DNA from 3 places in the Alteromonas sp. RW2A1 genome. Region 2 is predicted to be linked to each of the others. Evidence: predicted binding sites of a transcription regulator. Region 2 holds the regulator's gene; each other region holds the start of a gene.
What was found. The regulator FNR, encoded in region 2, switches genes on or off when oxygen is low (the NO sensors DNR and NnrR bind a similar motif). The targets are predictions, from matches to a motif close to TTGATCTAGATCAA.
Positions count from the first base shown of each region.

Region 1: a site for FNR is predicted at 1,306-1,319, ahead of BM528_RS11140 (PRC-barrel domain-containing protein). Genes of this name have one in related genera too.
Region 3: a site for FNR is predicted at 1,328-1,341, ahead of ccoG (cytochrome c oxidase accessory protein CcoG). Genes of this name have one in related genera too.

Region 1 is NZ_CP018031.1:2,495,631-2,497,901, reverse strand. It holds gene BM528_RS11145 (ArsR/SmtB family transcription factor) at 51-362, shown strand; gene BM528_RS11140 (PRC-barrel domain-containing protein) at 424-1,167, opposite strand; gene maoP (DUF413 domain-containing protein) at 1,380-1,733, opposite strand; gene BM528_RS18670 (hypothetical protein) at 2,097-2,264, shown strand.
Region 2 is NZ_CP018031.1:1,160,334-1,162,604, forward strand. It holds gene ccoS (cbb3-type cytochrome oxidase assembly protein CcoS) at 1-111, shown strand, start outside; gene BM528_RS05220 (sulfite exporter TauE/SafE family protein) at 98-757, shown strand; gene fnr (fumarate/nitrate reduction transcriptional regulator Fnr) at 805-1,545, shown strand; gene uspE (universal stress protein UspE) at 1,647-2,271, shown strand, end outside.
Region 3 is NZ_CP018031.1:712,642-714,912, reverse strand. It holds gene BM528_RS03235 (DUF3016 domain-containing protein) at 1-237, opposite strand, end outside; gene BM528_RS03230 (hypothetical protein) at 364-663, opposite strand; gene ccoG (cytochrome c oxidase accessory protein CcoG) at 1,406-2,271, shown strand, end outside.

The DNA.
Region 1 (2,271 bases), 1.3 Mb from region 2:
AGTATAATATTGAAGTACTTTGTCACTTTCAGCAAAAGCAGGGATTCATAATGTCTGAGGAAATATTACTAAGCCCCACCGAAATGATGGAGCATTCTGCAGAAGCAGAGTTCTTTTTAAAGCAGTTTGCTAACAAAACGCGACTTATGATTCTTTGCTCTTTATTAAAGCAAGAAAAGTCGGTTTCTGAGCTGTTGCAAGTGGTTACCGTCTCACAGCCTGTGATTTCGCAACATTTAGCCCTTTTGCGAGAATCGAATATGGTTGCAACACGAAGGGAAGGGCAAACCATTTATTATCGGCTATCCGATGAGAGGGTAAAGCGGCTGATTGGATTAATGTATGAGTTTTTCTGTGAGTAAATAAAAACGTCCGCAGAGGTGCGGACGTTCTCATTAAACCTTTGTCTCAATTAGCATTGAGCTATATATCATTGATTTGGGCGGCCAGGGCCGCAATGTAATGGCCATCGCCCAATCGCTCTTCATCCACTTCTGGTCGCTTCAAAAGGGCATCGTGACTTAAATTCACGGCTATATGATGAGCAGCCCAATCAATTTCTTTTATATCAGTAGGTAGAAGTGCTAAATGCTTTCCTCCAGGTAGCCAATTATTTGTATCTACCACGAGCATTACCAATTTCCATGTTTCTGTATCAATCAGAAAATCACTAATATGACCTACATTGTCATCGGTAGTTGCAACTTCGTAACCATCAATCTCACCGCAGGCCCGTAAATGGTTAGTTGACTCTGGCGGTAAATCACCTTCTTTGGCTTCATCGGTAGGTACGCTTACTAATTCGTTCGGATAGGCATATTCACCCCAGGCCCCTGGGCCTATCCAATAATATCCGTAACCAAAATACTTAAATAGATGCTCTTCATATTCACGGGATACGGGTTTGTGTTCGTCGATAGAGGGGCTGTTTTTAAGCGTTTCTACTGTCATGTCCACATGAACAGAACTATCGTCTACATCAACGTGCGTTACCGAGACAGGTGAAATAACCACTTTTCGGCTAAGCGGAAGCCACGTATTCGTATCGGCCACTAAATAACGCGTAGTGTAGGTTTCATCGTCAAAGAGTATGTCTTTAACACCACCAATTTTGTCGTCTGTGGCGTGGATTGAATACTGTGTGAGTTTCTTTGAACTTAAAATCATCTTTGCGCCTCCTTTGCTTGGCAGATAGTGATAAAAAGTCTAAGCCAACGTAATGTTAGTTTAGGCTTATTACCTTGCATTAAGTGTAGTTCCTAAATGCTAAAAAACATCATGTTTTCAATTTGTTCTGCCTATAGATTGATTGAGATCAGTTCAGAATAAACAAAAAAGTCCGCATTCAGCGGGCCTGTTTCTAAATAGACTGTAACCTGTTAAGCCACGTCAAATTCGTCGTCTGAATAGGAATCGTCGTAATCTGCCTGGTTACTCGCGCTGCTATGCAGGGTGTAAAAATGTTTTTTTCCCCTAGCAAGGTGAACGTACTTCGACCACGCTTTTTCGATACTTGAAGATGCTTCTGCCTTGCCTTTAGTGAAGTCGACAAAATGCATCTCTTCAGCATTTTCAGGGTCTAAATCTCCACGCTCTAGTGATAATAATGTGAGGCCGTATGTGGTAAGTAGATTTGCTTCGGAAATACTAAAGTCTCCCGACTTTTTAAAGCCATAAGGAAATTTTTGGCGATCAATAAATGGTTTTGTTGACGGACGAATCGTTGTGCTCATAAGGAAATTTCCAACGTTGTTTATTCCACGTCGCACTTTTAAATGAAGTTTGCGTTTAGATAAAGCAAAAGATTTTTTTCTTATCAATAAAAAAAATTTATCTAATTATTCATAGACCTGTTACATACCTATGTTTTTAAACCGTCTTTCACTGAGTGTTTAGTTTTATCCGCGCAACGCGGTGTAGCGGCGGCTTTCAGTACTGAAATGCTTCCATTTAGCCCGAAATTCGCAAAGCAAAGATCACCACGCCCTAAAGTAAAAATTATTATCGATACGATAATTAAATTTCATTTCCAATTCCCCCCACTCAAGCAATAATCAAAGGGTGGTTATACTTTCTAGAAAATTTTTGAGATTGTAATGAGTAAAGATTATCGTTTTCAAAGTGAGGAGTGGGATGCGTCGGATGACGGAGAGTTTCACTCTAAGAAACCGAATTCACTGAGAGAAAAAAGTGTAAAAGCGATGCGAAAACGCGCTATGTTGCGCCGAGACAAGCAGCGTCGCTCGCACGAAGAAGCTCACTAAAACAAGC
Region 2 (2,271 bases):
CGACAGGGCTACAGTATTTTGTTCGACGATGACCTCTCACCTGAGGAAAAGAAACTCGCAGAACAGCGCAAGCGAATTCAGCAAGAAAACGAAAAAAATGGATCAGATTAGCTATCTTTCTGCATTCCTTATTGGACTAGCTGGCGGGGTTCACTGCGTTGGTATGTGCGGGGGCATAGTATCTGCCTTGCGCATGGTAACTCCGAAAGATAAGCCTGCACTTCCTTTCACCCTTGCTTACAACAGTGGCCGTATTGCAAGCTATACACTTGCTGGTGCGATTACCGGCGCTCTTGGTAAAATAGCCACCGATTTTGTACCACTAGCGAATTACGTCCTTTCTTTGCTAAGCGGTGTGATGCTTTTCCTACTTGCTTGCTATTTAGGGAAGTGGTGGACTGGATTAACAGCGCTTGAAAGTGCAGGAAAGCATCTATTTAAATATGTTCAGCCCATTTCAAAACGCTTTCTCCCGTTTAAAACGCCCTTAAGCGCAATACCTTATGGCTTTCTTTGGGGGTGGTTACCCTGTGGGCTTGTATATTCCACTTTAACTTGGTCTCTTGCTGCAGGCTCTGCGATACAAGGCGCTGGAATTATGTTCTTTTTTGGTTTGGGCACATTGCCAACATTACTTGCTGTGGGCGCTGGCAGCCAGTATATTGTGAGAGGCTTTAGACACATTATTGTGCGTCAAGGTATTGCATCGGCCATGGCCTTGTATGCAGCTTATCTTATTTATAGCGCATTATCTTAAATGGTGTTGTAACATATACCCATGTTCATCCTAAGAGAATAGAAATTATGAGCAAAGGAAGCGGATTCTCTATCCACTGTCAAAACTGCAGCTTTAGTCATTTATGTTTGCCAGTGGCTTTGAATAAGACAGAAATCGAATCGTTAGACGATATCATTGAGCGTAAAAAACCTCTGCATAAAGGCGACACGCTAATAAACAATGGCGATACCTTTACTTCATTGTTTGCAGTAAGAACGGGCTCGTTTAAATCATTTGTTACCAATTCAGACGGCGAAGAGCAAATTACTGGCTTCCATTTTCCTGGTGACATCGTCGGTTTCGACGCACTGCGCGAAAGTAGGCATCAAAGTTATACTCAGGCGTTAGAAACCGCCATGGTTTGCGAATTACCCTACGAAACACTAGATGAGATGGCAGTTCAGTTTCCTAAATTACGCCATCAGATTATGAGCTTTATGAGTGCTGAGATAAAACAAGATCACGACATGATCATGATGCTCAATAAACGAACAGCCGAGGAGCGCTTGCTCTATTTCATCTCTCATCTTTCTCAGCGTTTTGAAGAGCGTGGTTTTTCACTCCGAGAGTTTCATCTTACAATGACCCGTAATGAAATTGGTAATTACCTGGGTCTTACCATTGAAACCATTAGTCGTTTGTTAAGCCGTTTTCAAAAAGAAAAGCTGATAAAAGTAGATGGGAAACTGATTACTATCCTCGACTTCGATGCTATTGATGGCAAGGTAACTGCGCTAAAAGGCCCCAGTATTGTTTGCAACGGTTAACAGCTTAACCGTTGCAACTGTTAAAATATTGATCTAAAACAACCCACACTTTCGCTATTGTCTATTACACTTAATGTATTGCTTCATAAGAAGGAGACATTATGATTGAGTGTAATCACATTTTGGCAATTGTTGATTCAGAGCGAGATAATCAGCCCGCATTAAGTCGAGCTCTTGAACTTGCCTCAAAAACCGGCGCCACCGTGACTGCCATGATGGTAGTTTATGACCTCTCTTATGATATGACGACCATGCTTAGTCCCGACGAGCGTGATACTATGCGAGACGCAGTTACAAAGGATCAATCGAAGTGGCTTGGGGAACAATTAAAGGAACAAGGCTTTTCCAACATTGATATTGTTGTTGAGTGGAATAACAGAGCCCACGAAGCCATCATTTACTACGCACTCAATAACCAAATAGACTTAGTGGTTAAAGCAACGAAAGACCACGACGACATCGCCTCAGTGTTGTTTACGCCAACCGACTGGCATCTAATGAGAAAGTGTCCTCGCCCTGTTCTCCTTGTAAAAGAGCACGACTGGCCGGAAGATGGCGAAATAATAGCTGCAGTGAATGTAGGCAGTGAAGATGAGGAACATGCTGCACTCAACGACAAAATAACCGTGATCGCGAACGAGTATGCAAGGCTGTTAAAAGGCCACGTTAACTTAGTGAATAGTTACCCTTCCACACCGTTGAATATTGCCATTGAGGTGCCAGAGT
Region 3 (2,271 bases), 450 kb from region 2:
ACCAAAGCCAACAAACTGACTGGGCCATACCTGCCCTGCCAAATCGATATTCGTCACTACCATTGTCAAAGTTTGTGATTCAGGTAACGTCGCAGCTAACTCCACGAGATGCGATTCCAATTCCTCAAGAGTGCGCTCGCGAAAACGAACACGAGACTCGTTTGATGGCCTAACGTCGGTATAAGACTTTGGTTCTTCCCATGTTATTTTTAATTCAGCCGCGTGAGCAGGCGTCATGGTGGTAAAAACTAAGGCGCTGCTGAACAGTGCTGAATAGATAAGGGTTGCTGAAATAGGTAACTTATTCACGTTTACTCTCCTCGTTAAGGTCTTCTCGCAAACGTTTTTCGGCCTGTTGTCGCTTTACTGTGGCTTTCTCATCAGAGAAGACTGCATGATGGTATGGCACAGCTGAGCACGTTTAGTTCCCGAAAAGTTGGGGTTTATGTCGTCTTTTTCACAGTATGTTGCGTAAAAACGTTTAACACTGTCTGTGGATACGGTTATTTGTTCGACATAGTTTTGTTGGTAAGGTTTTAATGGCTTTAGCTGCTGCAGTATATCGTTGCGCAAACCGCTCAACGCGCGCTGCTCTGGCAAAGTAGACATAGAAATAAACCAGTCGGAAACAGAATGCTGAATATCTTCAAATAAATACTGCACGAAAGGCGATCGTAAGATTAATACGAGCACAATAATTTCAGCAGTAATAATGAAAAAACGTAACATAATGTCTTACATAGCCTTTCTAAAATAACCGTAATTGAATAGCTAATATAATCGCCAGCCTGTTTAATCATTCCTTTAACGTGCGCTTATACATAGCAAAACATCTAGCTATATATAGGATTTGCGGCAAGCGTGGTTCATTGTATTCCGCTTTGATGTATGTAATTACATAGCTAAGTCTTGTTGAAATTTACGGCTAAAAAGCCACTAAAAGTTCAACTATTCGGTGATATTACACCATGTTCTCTACATTTAAGAACACTAATAGTAATACATCAGTATGGAAAACAACCATATGTATATGAAATTTATCTTAGCTTGCCCAGCAAGCATGCTCAGATGGCTGCTGATCATACTGCACCGCAATTCTCATTAAATAAGCCTCACTCATTAAACAAACTTATTAAGAAAACTTATTAAGAAAACTTTAATGCTATGCCCCACACAGCATATAGCTGTTTGGTATTTTACTAACTACGCTTTAGGGCGTGTTGACCCTATTTTTGACTTATTTTAACGAAGGCATATTTTTCAATGAACATTTCTGAACTTTCAGTATTGACTGAAAGTTCAAAAGGACCGATCATAATGAGTATTCTTGATCTACATTAATTATGACATTCTTCTTGCTGTTATACTGCTTATGTCACTTAAAGATGTTAGCTAAGGTTATTTTATGAATGAACAGATACCGGTTAAAAACGTAACACCGGTAAAGGTCCACAAGCCAAAAGGTGAAGGTCAGGGGAAGCGTCACGATTCCCGCAGTCGTATTTATGTGCGTGCTGTGAAAGGCCCTTTAGAATCGTTTCGTCGCTTTTTTGGGCTTATCTTTCTTGGCCTGTTTGCCATTATCCCTTGGCTTCAATACAACGGTCAACAAGCTGTCTTGCTCGATATTGGCGAACAGCGGTTTACCATATTCTCGTTAACTCTGTGGCCGCAAGACCTGACTCTGTTGGCCTATATTTTTATTGTGTCAGCCTTTGCTCTCTTCTTTGTTACTACCTTTGCTGGGCGGGTATGGTGCGGTTTTATGTGCCCGCAAACTACTTGGGTGTATATCTACACTTGGTTTGAAGAAAAATTTGAAGGCCCGCGCAACAAACGCATGAAGCTTGATGAAAGGCCGATGGATGCCGATAAGTTTATGCGTAAAACTGCTAAACACACTGCATGGGTTGTTGTTGCACTGTTAACCGCACTGACTTTTGTGGGATACTTTACGCCTATCGGCGCACTCTTTATCGACTTCTTCACTTTCAATGTAGGATTCTGGGCTGGCTTTTCAGTTATCTTTTTTGCTGTTTGTACCTACGGTAATGCGGGCTATATGCGAGAAATCATGTGTACCCATATTTGTCCGTATGCGCGCTTTCAGTCAGCGATGTTCGATAAAGATACCTTTACCGTATCTTACGATGCCACCCGAGGTGAAAAACGAGGCCCTCGCCCACGCAAACTCAGTCATGAAGACGTTAAACAGAAAGGGCTTGGCGACTGCATAGACTGCAACTTATGTGTACAAGTTTGTCCTACCGG